Regions from separate parts of the Exiguobacterium sp. LL15 genome, predicted to be linked through region 1. Evidence: riboswitches for the same ligand, from Rfam matches in the RefSeq annotation. Region 1 holds a riboswitch; each other region holds the start of a gene.

Region 1 (3,849 bases):
GCCCGTATCCCAGCCTAATTCATGAATGTTGAAGAGACCGGTTGCTGAAGCGAGAGAGTGGTCGATGACATATCTGCCGAACAGTCTTTGGAACACGAATTCCTTGATCCCGATATATTTTTTCGTTTGAGCGTGGAGATCAGGACGATCTTCGACGAGCCAACTGATTTTGCTGAGCGGTGACATCGGATGGATCGGTGTTCCGGTCCGGTGATAGATCGATAGACCATATTGTTCCTTGATCTTGTTCGACCATGCTTCACTCCGACTGTCTGCCCATGTGATGCAGGCAGTCAATGGTTGATGTTGTGCGTCCATCGCGATCAAGCTGTGCATAGCACTACTGAACGCGACGAACTTCGGTGGCATGCTTGGATGACGTTTCGTGATCAAACGGATCGATTCGAGTACAGCATCAAAAATTTCTTCCGGATTCTGCTCTGCCGTCGAGCGGTTCGGTGTATGGAGCGGGTAACCGACGTTCGTTTGTCCGATGACCTCTCCTTTTGTCGTAAATAAGACCGCTTTCGTACTCGTCGTTCCGATATCGACGCCTAACATGTATTCAGTCATGTGAATCGACTCCTTTCGACATCATTTGTTGCGTTTTCCAGAGATCTTCGACTTCCTGGACGTCATCAAAGTTCTGATGCAAGGAAGCGACCATCCGTTCACGATCCCCTGTCTCGATCGCTTCGATGTACAAGGCGTGGTTCGCGAGGATGCGTTCGAAGTCTTCGATGTCTTCCTCGAATCGTACCCGCATCGATAGGAGGATGAAACTTTCCATGACCGGTTTGAGATTTTGCCAAATCATGCTGACATATCCATGATCAATCGAGCGGATGATTGTTTCGTGAAACAGAACGTCCTGGAAGGAGAATTCATCGGCATCCTTGTATTTGATGGCAACTTTCATCATTTCGAGAATTTTACTGAGTTCACGGACGAGTTCTGCCCGTTCGATTTTGACGAGTCGTTCGAAGACGAACGTTTCAATGAGTAGCCGGACATCATAGATTTCCTGAATGTCGCGCTCAGACAAACCGACGACGACCGCTCCCATTCGTTCGAGACGAATCAATTGTTCGGATGCAAGAACCTTTAACGCATCACGGACGGGTGAGCGACTGACTGAAAAATCAGAGGCTAATTTGTTTTCGGATAAAATGGTACCGCTTTCAATCTTTCCTGAAATGATGCGCATCCGTAGCTCGTGTGCGACACGATCTCCAGCGGAAGCTTTTGCTAACCACTTCAAGGGGTATAACAGTTCTGACATGGAATCACCTGATTTCTAAAGTGAGTATACTTGTATACAAGTTAGTATAAACGTTTTTTTCTAAAATGCAAACGCTTAACTTACATTTTAGTGATTCAAGCAGGAATCAGGAAAATGGTTTCCGATATGTTAGGGTGAAGGAGTAAGTAACGAATCGATTAGTTAAAAAGGAGGTAATGCATATGCATGTTTTAGTCGTAGGTGCCGGAGCAGTTGGAGGTTATTTCGGGGGACGTCTTGCTGAGCAAGGGGAACAGGTGACATTCCTTGTTCGTCCGAAGCGCTATGAACAATTACAAAAGACAGGGTTACAGATCACTAGTCCTCATGGTGATGTTATGATCACGCCTCAGTTAGTGACACGAGACATGCGACTGAATCACACATTTGATGTCGTCTTACTTTCGACGAAAGCCTATCACTTGGATGATGTCCTACAGGATCTTGCGCCATTTGTTTCGAGCGAGACGTACATCATTCCTTTGTTGAACGGCATGCAGCATATACGACGGTTAACAGAAGTCTTCGGAGAAGATCGAGTACTGGGCGGGCTTTGCTTCATTGAATCGACGCTTGATGCAGAAGGGCGTATTATACAGACAAGCCCGTCGCATCGGCTATTGTTTGGTTCACGAACCGGTAAACCAACAGCGCGTTTAGAGGAGATTGCAACACGTTTTGCGAAAGCGAAGGCACCGATGGCGTACTCGATGCATATCATGGATGACATGTGGCAAAAGTACCTCTTCATTTCGACATTTGCGGGCGTGACGACACTATTTCGCTCTGCCATCGGTCCAATTCGCAAGGACCCAATTGGTCATCAGATGATTCAAGACGTCATGAAGGAAGCGAAGCAAGCGATGGAAGAACAAGGCGCAGTCTTTAATGACGATGTAGAAGCGGTCTTGCTGAAGCAGATGCATGCAATGGAAGACACGATGAAATCGTCAATGTTACGGGACATGGAAAAGGGTCAGCCCGTCGAAGTGAAACATTTCTTTAGTACGTTGCTCGAAACACGCTCTTCACGTCATCTTCAACTGATTGAATCTAATTTATGGATCTATCAAAAAAATCGGGAAATGCCTGTTGACTGAATTATCTGCATTCTGATATGGTTAGGAACAATTACATACTTATCCAGAGAGGTGGAGGGACTGGCCCTATGAAACCTCAGCAACAGGTCGAAAGATACTGTGCTAATTCCTGCGGGTGCTGCACCCGATCGATAAGATTTCCGAATTGTCGACCGACGCATCCGTGAGGATGCGTTTTTTGTTTGAAATAGGTGGAACGAGGAGGAAATGGATTCATGAAAACGAGCGGAGCATTTCGACGCAAGATGGAATCACGTCATCTGATCATGCTGTCGTTAGGTGGTGTCATTGGAACAGGATTATTTTTAAGTACAGGTTATACGTTGGAACAAGCAGGACGTGTCGGAACGATTTTATCGTATTTGATCGGAGCCGTCGTCGTTTACTTAGTCATGTTAAGTCTCGGTGAACTCGCCGTGCACATGCCGGAAACCGGATCATTCCATAAGTACGCAACGAAGTACATTGGACCCGGCACCGGTTATACAGTAGCCTGGCTCTACTGGCTGACGTGGACGGTCGCCCTTGGTTCAGAATTCACGGCAGCAGGCATTTTGATGCAACGTTGGTTCCCATCGATTCCGGTTTGGGTGTTCAGTGCCTTATTCGCTGCGATGATCCTTGGTATCAACGTCTTGAAGGTTCGCGTGTTCGCTGAAGTCGAGTTTTGGTTCTCCGCCATTAAGGTCGTGACGATTATTGCGTTCATTTTACTTGGTGCGGGAGCGATCGTCGGCTTCATTCCACTGCAAGATGGTAGCCCAGCCCCATTCTTTTCTTCCTTAACGGAAGGTGGATTATTCCCAAATGGTGCTTTCGTCATCTTCATGACGATGCTTGCCGTGAATTTTGCTTACTCGGGAACGGAACTGATCGGTGTCGCAGCGGGTGAAGCAGTCGATCCGAAACGGACGATTCCGCTTGCGATCCGGACGACGATCTTGCGACTCGTCCTCTTCTTCGTCGGTACGATCATCGTGTTAGCCGTCTTATTGCCAACGGATGGGAAAGGTGTACTCGAAAGTCCGTTCGTCGCCGTGTTCGAACGGATCGGAATTCCCTACGCAGCAGACGTGATGAACTTCGTCATTTTGACAGCGATTTTGTCGGCAGCGAACTCTGGACTTTACGCCGCCTCTCGGATGCTCTGGTCGCTTGCGAACGAACGTATGATTCCACGCTTCTTCGCCCAGGTGACACCAAGTGGGGTTCCACTTCGAGCTGTATTGTTCAGCATGCTTGGCGGAGGACTTGCCTTGCTGTCTAGCATCTATGCAGCAGGGAGTGTCTATATCGCGCTCGTCTCGATTTCCGGTCTTGCTGTCGTCGTCGTTTGGATGAGTATCAGCGTTGCCCAGTATCGCTTCCGGAAGCAATTTCTTCGTGAAGGGCATACGGTCGACGAATTGGTCTATCGCACACCACTCTTTCCATTCGTACCGATCGCCGCTTTCGTCGTTTGTTTGA
Region 2 (3,849 bases), on a different contig from region 1:
AAGAAAAAATGAATTTTGATTTCCGGAAGTCAACCCTTTTTCTCGATACCGTTTCGGGCTATACTCGTTAAAGTGACTATTTTTAGAGGACGGTGTCGGACGATGATGCATGTAATAAATCAGTACGGCTGGATCGAAGTAATTTGTGGCAGTATGTTTTCCGGGAAATCGGAAGAGTTGATTCGTCGTGTCAGACGGGCGCAGTACGGCAAACTGCCCGTGCAAGTATTCAAGCCGGCAATCGACGACCGGTACCATGAAGAGCATGTTGTCTCTCACGTTGGCAACTCTGTCGTAGCGATTCCGATGGCGACGAGTCGTGATCTTTATGCGGCAGTAGCAGAAGAAACACAAATCGTCGGGATCGATGAAGTTCAATTCTTTGATGATGAGATCGTACAAGTCATCGAAGCACTCGCACAAGACGGAAAACGCGTCATTTGTGCAGGCCTTGATCAAGATTTCCGGGCAGAGCCATTTGGGAAAATGCCTGAATTACTGGCGCGCGCAGAATTCGTGACGAAACTACAAGCCATCTGTCTTTCGTGTGGGGATCCGGCTTCCCGGACACAACGTTTGATTGATGGGAAACCAGCCAACTATGATGATCCGATCATCCTAGTCGGAGCGTCGGAATCGTATGAGCCACGTTGCCGTCATTGCCATGAGGTACCTGGAAAACCGAAGCCGCTCCAATCGGTGCAGCACCAAGAAAATTAAAAAAAGACGTACCGATGATGGTCGTCCTTTGATGTAGCAGCTATTTGCTTCCATATGGAAACGAATAGCTGTTTTTTTGATTCAGCCTGTTTCTTGCGAAAACTGACACGATTGTTCGATAAAGCGAATCGTCTCACGAACAATCAAATCCTGATCATGATCGAGTGTCGCAACGTGATACGAGTTCAGTAAACAGTAGCTTCGTTTATCATTTGTTCCGATGTGCTGGTGCAGATAATCCGAGCTCGAAGGTGGAACGACGTGATCGGTCGCTGAGTAAAGAATCAATGTCGGTAGAAGGATCGATCCAAGGCGTCCTTTTGTTTCATCCATTAGGCGAACAAGTTCGAACGCACAACGGCTCGGAACAAGATCATAGATGATTTCAAAGGCTGCTCGCTTAATGTCCGGTGCGCCTTCCGGTAAATACTCTGGACCGTCCTCGAACGAAAGTGATTCATAGGATGGAACGGAGAGTGCGGCATTGATCGTAATGATGCCGGCAAACGGAATCCCGTCAGCGGCGAGCGACAGCGCAAGCGTCGCACCCATCGATTGACCGATGACGAAGACTTGATCGCATGTTTCTTGTAAACGTTCATAGCCGTCTTGCAGGCTTTGCTTCCAACATCGAGCAGTCGATTGTTCGAACTCGCGGACGTTCGTTCCATGTCCACGTAAGCGCGGGGCATAGACGGTAAAACCTTCAGCAGCGAATGCCTCACCGACGTCCCGGACACTTTGCGGAGTGGCGTTAAAACCATGACAGATTAGAATGCCGATCGATCCACCTTGAAAATAAAACGCTTCAGCACCAGTCAATACAGGATAGTTCATCATTACTATTTTTCCTCCATTCATGAAAAAAACTCGTCGACGTCACTGCTTGGACGCCCACGAGTTTTTCACCGTATCATCCAAAGCCGCGCTTTGCTGGTCGGAGCACCTTACAAATTGCAGGTTGCCGTGAAGTCATAGAGCCAGGTCTCTCGTTCACTCTTGATAAATATCATATTGGAATTGTCGGAATAATCATTGAAACGATGGTAGCACGACCAAAAATGACTTGTCAAATCTTTCTTGACGAATCGTGATCCGTTCATTAAGCTAATTCATAACTTGTAAATCCATCGATATGCGCCAAATGGATTATTTTTGCAAAGTTGGTTGACTTTTAAAGTTTCGACCCGTAATGTAAAAATTAGTTTTACGACATAAGCAACAACGCAACAACACACATACGAATTTCATACCGCAATACTTATCCAGAGAGGTGGAGGGACTGGCCCTACGAAACCTCGGCAACAGACTCATTATGAGCACTGTGCCAATTCCATCAGACAGATGTCTGAGAGATGAGTGGAGTGGATTCTGCCACTGTGCGGATCCAGGTCTCTTCTTGTTTCTCAAGAAGGGACCTTTTTTGTTGAATGAAGGGGGAAAACGGAATGATTGCATTTCATCAAGTCAAAAAAACGTACGTCACGAAAGATCAGACGATTGCAGCGCTCGACGGTGTCGACCTGACAATCGAGAAAGGCGAAATCTTTGGTGTCATCGGCTTTAGCGGTGCCGGGAAAAGTTCACTGCTCCGCTGTGTCAATCTGTTAGAACGACCGACGTCAGGAACGGTGACGGTCGATGGGGAAGATTTAACGCAACTGTCTCCGAAAAAATTACGCCAAGCAAAACAACGGATTGGAATGATCTTTCAGCACTTCAATCTATTGAATGCGAACACGGTCTTTACGAACGTTGCAAAACCACTCGTTCTCGCAGGCGTCAAGAAAGATGAGATTCGCCGTCGGGTGACGGAGTTGCTCGAATTCGTCGATCTCGCGGACAAGGCGGATCATTATCCAGATCAATTGTCGGGTGGGCAGAAACAGCGCGTTGGTATCGCCCGGGCACTCGCGACGCAACCTTCCGTCCTTTTATGTGACGAAGCGACGTCAGCACTTGATCCCCAGACGACACATCATATTCTTCAGTTATTAAAACGGATCAATGCAGAGTACGGGATCACGATTCTTTTGATTACCCACGAGATGGGCGTCATCCGGGAGATTTGCGATCGTGTAGCCGTCATCGAAGCTGGGAAGCTAATCGAGTCAGGAACGGTCTTTGATGTCTTTTCAAATCCGCAGACCGAGACGGCACGGAACTTTGTACGGTCCGTCATGCATGACGAGATTCCAGCGTCGATTCGTCAGTTGATCGAGTCGCGAAATGCGCATCCAATCTATAAGATTCACTTCCTTGGACATCACACCGGACAACCACTCTTGTCGCAAGTCGCAAAACGCTTCGACGTCGATGTCAATATCCTGCACGGTAGCATCACGGAGTTGCAGGAGACGCCGTTCGGCACATTACTCGTTGAACTGATCGGTGAGACGACAGAAGTGAAACGTGCCTTACACTACATCGATCAGGCACAGGTAACCGTTGAGGAGGTGCTCGCTGATGCTAGTTAACTACAGTGATATTTGGACAGCATTTTTGCAGACGATGACGATGGTATCCGTCTCACTCTTATTCTCGACCTTGATCGGCTTACCACTCGGTATCCTGCTTGTCGTCACGCGAAAAGGAGCGTTACTTGAAAATGTTCCGTTGTTCACGTTCTTCAACAGTATCGTCAATATTTTCCGCTCGATTCCGTTCATCATCTTACTCGTCGCGATCATCCCGTTGACGCGCTTGATCGTTCAGACATCGATCGGAACAGAAGCCGCAATCGTTCCGCTCGTCTTTTACGCTGCACCGTACATGGCGCGTCTGATCGAGAGTTCTTTACTCGAAGTCGATAAAGGCGTTCTTGAAGCAGCAGAAGCGATGGGCGCGACACCGTTTCAAACGATTTTCCGCTTCCTCCTACCGGAAGCACTCGGTTCACTCATCCTGAACTTAACGATCGCGACGGTCGGCTTGATCGGGGCATCGGCGATGGCAGGCGCCATCGGTGGTGGCGGTTTGGGTGACTTAGCAATTACTTACGGCTATCAACGGTTTGATACGAAAGTCATGATCATCACGGTCGGGATTCTCGTCATCTTAGTCCAAGGCTTACAGACGACAGGCAACATCGTCGCACGAAAAATCAGAAGACATTAATCAAGGGAGCGA
Region 3 (3,849 bases), on a different contig from region 1:
CGGTATGCTTCTTGAACGAGCACGAATCCCCCAAATAAACTGATCGCAGGCGCGCCCCGGACACGTAGTTGTTTAATCGCCTCAACCGCTTGCGCGAGATCCGTAATGACTTCATAGTGCTCTTCTTGCGGTAGACGTGTCTGATCGAGAATCGTCAAGACACGATCTTCGTAACGGATACTTTGAACGAATGTAGTCATCGGCTGAGTTCCTCCGTTACGTCAAAGTTTCGTAAATCATCGAATGTCCGGCATTCTGTACGGCGTTTGATTAACGCCGCTCCTAGACGAAGAGCGTGACGTTTCCGCTCTAAGCGTTCCGTCGTTGAATCGATTGATTCTAAATCAGCGACCGGTGCAAGACCAATCGTCCGCCGAATCAATTCGCAACCGGCAAAGCCAAGGGCATCCTGCAAGATCGTGCTCAGTACATCATCGACGAGTCCTGATGCCTGGAACGGTTCGACGGCTTCCCGTTCCCATAATGCACGGAACGTCGAAGCGAACGTCAGCCAGAACGTATCGATATCCTTGATTCGGGCGTCACGTCGTGTAGGGTAATCCGGATATGCCGCGAAGAATAAGTGGGCGATGAACTGTCCGACATCGAATCCAAATGGACCATAAAAGGCGAATTCTGGATCGATGACTTTCGTTTCCGTCGCTGAGGCGAAGATGCTTCCTGTATGTAGATCGCCGTGCAGCAATGCATCTCCTTTCGTGATGAAGAGCGCTTCGAGTTTTGCGACTTCGCGTTTCAACTCATCGTCTGCCCATAGACGTGCCACTTCTTCTTCGAGTCCGGCTTCAATCTCGTTCGTCTCCGCATCATGGAACGGATCCGTGAAGATTAATTTTTCCGTGATGTCGCACAAGTCTGGATTGTAGTACGTTCGGGCGACACGTTTCTTTTCAACCGGACCAAGCGCAAAGTCCGATGTATGGAATAACGTCCGAGCGAGATAAGAACCAATATGTTCCGCAAGCAACGGATACTGTTCACCTGCGAGTAAACCGCTTCGAACGATCGTCAGATGTGAAAGATCTTCCATGACCGTATACGCCTCTTCGTGACTGGCATGAAAGACACGCGGTACGAACGGCACGGCATGCCGTGCAAATTCACGGAGTGCGGATTGCTCGATCCACGCCCGTTCGAGTGATAACGGCCAGCTCTCACCGACGATTTTTGCGTACGGGAGTGCTTGTTTTAGAATCAATCGATGTTCACCTTCTCGAATTCGGAAAACGAGGTTAAGATTCCCATCGCCAATCTCTTCTGCTTCGACGGCTCCGTCGCCAATCAGTCCTAATGTTCGAACACGATCAATCGCGTCCTGTTCTGTGAATGCTTTGTATGTCATATCAGTTTCCCCCTATGTGATACACGAAAAAGCGCCTCTTTTCGTCATCGAAAAGAGGCGCAGGAAAGTCACTGCGTCCTCTTATCTCTCAGACGAAACGTCTGTTGGATGTAGCACCGTGCCCAGTGGTCGGTTGCTGCGGCGTCATCGGGCCAATTCCCTCTGCCAACTCGCGATAAGAGTCGTATGTAGTTGTCGTGTGTGATATTGATTTGAATCTTACGCAATCGACTTCCTCGCTGTCAAATCGAAATCAAGCAGAAACGGACATCATTTTTAAGTCATCTATAGAAAGAGTATTTCCAAAAAAATAAATTTTCTAAAAATAGTTTGACAAGTCACGATTCTCATGTAAAAATTGCAATTAGATTTCACAATTTCATCCAATTCTTATCAAGAGCAGACGGAGGGACAAGCCCTACGATGTCGCAGCAACCGACCTTTTGGCACGGTGCTAATTCTTGCAGCTACTAAGCTGACAGATAAGAGTCCACGTTCGAATCATTCATGGTCTCTTGTCGCTGACGAGAGACCATTTTTTTGTTGAAGGAGGAAAGACATGGCTTATATCACTGCTACTTATCAATTGACTGCCCGTGATCGACTCGAGCAACGCGCTGAACAACTCGCGCTTGGTCTGACAGTCGGTTCTTGGACAGAACTGAATCATCTCGAACAACAACAACTCGCCTCGTTCAAAGGGGAAGTCGTACATACCGAAGAGCGCGATGGCAAAGGATATATCACGATTCGTTATCCGGAACATAACGTGTCGCGCGACTTTTCTGCGATTCTGACGACCGTCTTCGGGAAACTCTCACTCGACGGTGAAATCAAATTAACGGAATTGCTACTACCCGATACATTTACGTCGGACTTTCCAGGTGCGAAATTCGGGATCGAAGGGGTCCGTTCCTTGATCGGTGTCGAAGATCGCCCATTGTTAATGAGCATCTTCAAAGGAGTCATCGGACGCGATTTATCGTTCCTTCGTGATCAACTCGAAGGACAACTCGCTGGTGGGATTGATCTCGTCAAAGACGATGAGATCCTATACGACAATCCGTTGACACCGACGATTGACCGGGCACGAATTGGACGTGAGGTCATCGATGCTCACTTCCACCGGACTGGTAAACGTGCGTTATATGCGATCACACTCAGCGGTCCCGTCTTTACGCTCAAGGATCAAGCCAAGCGATTGATTGACGCTGGAGCGACTGCTTTCTTGCTGAATACCTTCACATACGGACTCGACGTCTTACGCGAACTGGCAAGTGATCCGGAAATCAACGTTCCGATCTTCAATCATCCGGCATATAGCGGTGCGTTGATCGCTAGCCCGAATCACGGAGTCGCAGCCCCTGTCTTACTCGGCACATTACCGCGTGCTGCTGGAGCAGACTTGACGCTATTCCCGTCTCCTTACGGCAATGTCGCTTTACCAAAGGATGTCGCTCGTGGCATCGCGGTCGAAGCGACCCGTCTCGGTCAGACGAAATCGATCTTCCCGGTTCCTTCAGCCGGTATTCATCCTGGACTCGTCGCTCAACTCGTACGGGACTTCGGGATCGATTCCGTCATCAACGCCGGTGGCGGCGTACATGGTCATCCGCAAGGTGCTGCGGCTGGTGTCATTGCTTTCCGTCAGGCACTCGATGCGGCACTCGCAAATGAATCCCTATCGGCGGCAGCATCGCGTCATGAAGAATTACGGATCGCCCTCGACGCTTGGGGGATCAAGTCATGACCGTACGGATTCTCTGTGACTTCGACGGGACAGTGACGACGCAAGATAATATCATCGCACTCATGCAGGCATTTGCGCCAGCGAGTGACTTCGAACCGTTAAAACACGGCGTACTCGACCGGACGCTATCGATTCAGAGTGGTGTCGGGCAAATGTTCGCACTTCTGCCGTCTGACGGGAAAGCAGCCTATCTTGACTTTTTGTTGGAGCGCGCGGTTATTCGCGACGGATTTTCGGAGTTACTGCAGTACAGTCGTCGTCAAGGCATCGATTTTTCGATCGTCAGCGGCGGAATGGACTTTTTCGTCGAACCAATCTTAGCGCCCTTCCTTGAACAAGAACAGATTTACTGTAACGTCGCTGATTTCAGTGGTCCATTCGTCCATATCGATTGGCCAAACGCCTGTGATGCCCATTGTACGAACGGGTGCGGCTGTTGTAAAACGTCCGTTGCCCGGACACTACGTAAAGACGGTGACGTCATCATCGTCATCGGCGACTCGGTGACGGACTTCGAACTCTCAAAACAAGCGGATCGTGTCTATGCCCGTGATTATCTGATCACGTTGTGTGAAGAGAACGATATCGCCTATACACCGTTTGAGACGTTCCATGATATCGTTCATGATTTAACACGAGCGGAGGTGACAACATGACATTCATGCGACGCTATGAAGAGCTACGCGCCATCAAACAAGAGCTTGCGGCTCGCGATTGGTTCCCTGGTACGAGTGGC
Region 4 (3,849 bases), on a different contig from region 1:
TTTCGAAGTGAAACAGTGTCCGGAGTTCTTTTCGTTCGTCACTGACATATAACAGTCCATCTTCTGGACCGACGAACGGAATCTCACCAACTGTAAACAAGTCTTTACCAGCGAGAACATTCGCATGCATCTCCTGCAAGAAGTCATGCACACCTGGCTGATTCCCAAGGTACGAGAGATCAAACGGATTGGCGACATCCTCGAACGACCGTTTTTTGATCAAGTTGATGACATCCATCCGGAAGCCGTCGATCCCTTGAGCAATCCACCAGTTCATCATATCGTAGATTGCTTGCCTCACAGCTGGGTGCTCCCAGTTCAAGTCCGGTTGTTCTTTGGCGAAGGAATGAAAATAATACTGCCCGCGCTCTTCACTCCACGTCCACGGACTTGGCGCAAAGTACGAGCGCCAGTTGTTCGGAGGCGTCTCTTTCGTGCCGTCTTTCCAGATGTACCAGTCATCCTTATCGTTGATCCGCTCACATGACTGACGGAACCAGGCATGCTGGTCACTCGTATGGTTCACGACTAAATCGAGAATGATCTTTAATCCACGGGCATGAGCAGCCGTGATCAACTCCTGGAGATCTCCCATCGTTCCCGCTTTTTTCATGATCTCGTAATAATCGGCAATATCATAGCCGTTATCGACGTCCGGGGAACGATAACATGGATTCAGCCACACGACATCGACACCAAGTGAAGCGATGTAATCAAGCTTCTCGATGACACCTCTTAAATCACCGATCCCATCCCCGTTCGAATCTTTAAAGCTACGCCAGTAGACTTGATAGACGACTGCCTCTTTCCAGTTAGCTCGCTTCATCTTCCCACTCCTCTCCCTACTCTTTATTCCCGCTCCACTTATCTGTACCTGTTTATCCGACAATTTTTTTAAATTTCGAAAAAGTTCTTTTCTTTTGACTGAATATTCGTTATCCTTGACGACAATACCACGAAGGAGGCATTCATCCATGAAACATTTCGCTCCATCCATCGCCATTGATCGGCTTCCTGCTCCCGTCTTCGCTGAACTTGCGAACCGAATCGGTGCTGTAAAAGCTGCCGGACATGATGTCATCACACTCGGTCAAGGAACACCCGACCAAACGACGCCTGTACATATTCTCGATGCCTTAAAACAAGCCATCGACGAGCCAACGAACCTTCAATATCCACCATTTCGTGGACATGATTTTCTAAAACAAGCTGTCGCAAACTTTTACGCGACTGAATTCGGTGTCACGATCGATCCGGCAACGGAAGTCGCGATTCTCCTCGGCAGTAAAGCCGGAATCGTCGCCTTACCGCAGACGATCGTCAACCCTGGAGAAGGTGTCATCGTCCCGGATCCAGGATACCCGGATTACCTGTCTGGTGCAGCACTTGCTGGCGCTTACCCGATTACGCTTCCGTTGCTCGAGAAAAATGATTTCTTGCCGGATTATGACTTACTTGATACGACGGACGTTGAGCGTGCCCGGATGTTGTTCCTCAACTATCCGAGTAATCCGACGGGTGCGACCGCGACGGCAGAAGCCTTCGAACAGACAGTCGCTTTCGCCGATGCCCATGATATCTGTGTCGTTCATGACTTAGCATACGGCGGTATCAGTTTCGATGGTCCGACGCGAAGTTTCTTGCAGACGGAAGGTGCAAAAGACGTCGGGATCGAATTGTTCTCACTCTCGAAACGCTTCAACATGTCCGGCTTCCGGATTGCCTTTGCCATCGGAAATCCGTCCGTCATCTCAAGCATCGAAACGTACCAAGAACATCTCTACGTCAGTGCCTTCACACCGATTCAGCATGCGGCGACCGTCGCCCTCACGAGTGACCAGACGTGCGTCCGTGAGTTAAGTCGCTTGTATGAAACACGACGCGATGCGTTGTTCGCAAAACTCGATGCGATCGGTTGGAGTGGACCACGACCGGGCGGTTCCTTCTTCGTCTGGCTTCCTGTTCCGGAAGGTTATACGTCCCAAAGCTTCACCGATCATCTACTTGACGAAGCACATGTCGCTGTGACCCCTGGATCCTTCTTCGGCGAATACGGTGAAGGCTACGTCCGGATCAGCTTGATTGCTGACGTTGAACGTCTAGAAGAAGCCGTCGATCGAATCGGAACGCTCAACCTGTTCCGGACACCTGTTGCGGAATAATTCTGAAAAAACATTTGACAGATGGGAATCATTTCCGTTAAAGTAAGTCCCAACAGCATAACTACTTATCGAGAGCGACCGAGGGATTAGGCCCAACGACGTCCGGCAACCACCTGTAAGGAACGGTGCCACATCCTACAGAATGATTTTCATTCTGAGAGATAAGTTACGAAATCTTACACTTTCGTCGCTTTTTTCTGGTTGCTCCGCTACTAGGAAAAAGCGACTTTTTTTGTATGAGGAGATGAGCGGATGATTGAATTCAAACATATTACAAAACGGTTCGTTCGAGATCGGACCCCGATTTTTGCATTACGGGATGTCGATTTGACGATTCAAAAAGGAGAAATCTTCGGAATCATTGGCGAGTCTGGTGCCGGTAAAAGTACGTTGCTTCGCCTAATCAACGGGCTCGAGCATCCGACACAAGGAACCGTCAAGGTCGACGGTGTCTCGCTCGGCGGGATGTCAAAAACAGATTTGCGTCAACTTCGCTTGCGGACAGGAATGATCTTTCAGCATTTCCAATTGATCCAGTCGCGCAACGTCGCGGATAACATCGCTTTTGCGCTCAAGGCCGCTGGCGTCAAACGAGCAGATTTCCCGGAGCGGATTCGCGAACTCGTCTCGCTCGTCGGACTTGAAGGATTTGAGACGAACTTCCCGAGTCAATTAAGCGGTGGGCAGAAACAGCGCGTCGGGATTGCCCGGGCACTCGCAAACAATCCGACCGTCTTGTTATGTGATGAAGCGACATCCGCTCTTGACCCCGTTACGACACTACAGATCCTTGAACTGCTGAAGGATTTGAATGAACGACTCGGGTTGACGATCGTCCTCATCACGCATGAGATTGATGTCGTCAAACAGATTTGCCATCGTGTCGCGGTCATGTCGCAAGGTGAAGTCGTTGAAGTCGCCTCAACCTATGACTTGTTCAGTCAAGCTAAGCATCCGGTGACGCAACATTACGTCGATACGGCACTACAAATCGAATTGCCGGAACGCATCTTACAGGCAACCCCAGGCAAGATCATCCGCTTGCAGTTCACGGGCGAGAAGACCGGTGAGAGTACGTTATCAGAAGCGATCCGCCGTTACGATATCTCAGTCAGTATCTTGCACGGCAAGGTCGACTATATTCAAGACGTCGCCTTCGGTGTCCTCATTGTCAGCTTGACGGGATCATCCGATCAAATCGCTCCTGCCCTCGACTGGCTCGCGACGGAACTTCATGCACTCGAGGTGATTCAGGATGTGGCTTGATCGTATTCAAACGATGTTACCTGAACTCTTGAAGGCACTCGGCGAGACAGCATGGATGGTCGGAATTTCACTTGCTTTCGCATTGGTCGTCGGGATTCCGCTCGGAATTCTCTTGTTCGTCACCGACCGCGGATTATTTTTTCAAAACCTTGCCGTCCGCCGTGTTCTTGACTTCGTCGTCAACATCGTCCGGTCGCTACCGTTCATCATCTTGCTGGTTGCCCTCATTCCGTTGACGAAGTTCTTACTCGACAATACAATCGGTCCGACGGCAGCGTCCGTCAGCCTTAGTGTCGCAGCGATTCCGTTTCTCGCACGCCTTGTCGAAACATCACTCCGCGAGATTCCGCCTGGTTTGATTGAAGCAGCAGAAGCATGTGGGGCGAAACCCTTGCGGATCATCGTCAGTGTCCTCTTACCG

What was found. Region 1 has a riboswitch for S-adenosylmethionine ahead of NOM72_RS13995 (amino acid permease). Riboswitches for the same ligand answer to the same signal wherever they lie in the genome.
Region 2: it holds a riboswitch for S-adenosylmethionine, as region 1 does, so the genes downstream of both, NOM72_RS00385 (methionine ABC transporter ATP-binding protein) here and NOM72_RS13995 (amino acid permease) in region 1, are expected to answer to the same signal.
Region 3: it holds a riboswitch for S-adenosylmethionine, as region 1 does, so the genes downstream of both, NOM72_RS12905 (2,3-diketo-5-methylthiopentyl-1-phosphate enolase) here and NOM72_RS13995 (amino acid permease) in region 1, are expected to answer to the same signal.
Region 4: it holds a riboswitch for S-adenosylmethionine, as region 1 does, so the genes downstream of both, NOM72_RS01190 (methionine ABC transporter ATP-binding protein) here and NOM72_RS13995 (amino acid permease) in region 1, are expected to answer to the same signal.

What each region holds. Positions count from the first base shown of each region.
Region 1 covers NZ_JANFNX010000003.1:187,007-190,855, reverse strand. The annotation lists gene gntK (gluconokinase) at 1-573, opposite strand, end outside; gene NOM72_RS14005 (GntR family transcriptional regulator) at 566-1,282, opposite strand; gene NOM72_RS14000 (ketopantoate reductase family protein) at 1,465-2,382, shown strand; SAM riboswitch class I at 2,419-2,520, shown strand; gene NOM72_RS13995 (amino acid permease) at 2,598-3,849, shown strand, end outside.
Region 2 covers NZ_JANFNX010000001.1:65,380-69,228, forward strand. The annotation lists gene NOM72_RS00375 (thymidine kinase) at 106-720, shown strand; gene NOM72_RS00380 (alpha/beta hydrolase) at 802-1,560, opposite strand; SAM riboswitch class I at 1,628-1,729, opposite strand; SAM riboswitch class I at 1,979-2,082, shown strand; gene NOM72_RS00385 (methionine ABC transporter ATP-binding protein) at 2,169-3,197, shown strand; gene NOM72_RS00390 (methionine ABC transporter permease) at 3,187-3,837, shown strand.
Region 3 covers NZ_JANFNX010000002.1:300,239-304,087, reverse strand. The annotation lists gene mtnA (S-methyl-5-thioribose-1-phosphate isomerase) at 1-200, opposite strand, end outside; gene mtnK (S-methyl-5-thioribose kinase) at 197-1,363, opposite strand; SAM riboswitch class I at 1,442-1,545, opposite strand; SAM riboswitch class I at 1,751-1,852, shown strand; gene NOM72_RS12905 (2,3-diketo-5-methylthiopentyl-1-phosphate enolase) at 1,923-3,113, shown strand; gene NOM72_RS12900 (2-hydroxy-3-keto-5-methylthiopentenyl-1-phosphate phosphatase) at 3,110-3,769, shown strand; gene NOM72_RS12895 (methylthioribulose 1-phosphate dehydratase) at 3,766-3,849, shown strand, end outside.
Region 4 covers NZ_JANFNX010000001.1:256,167-260,015, reverse strand. The annotation lists gene NOM72_RS01200 (alpha-glucosidase) at 1-826, opposite strand, end outside; gene NOM72_RS01195 (aminotransferase class I/II-fold pyridoxal phosphate-dependent enzyme) at 975-2,162, shown strand; SAM riboswitch class I at 2,225-2,330, shown strand; gene NOM72_RS01190 (methionine ABC transporter ATP-binding protein) at 2,415-3,428, shown strand; gene NOM72_RS01185 (methionine ABC transporter permease) at 3,418-3,849, shown strand, end outside.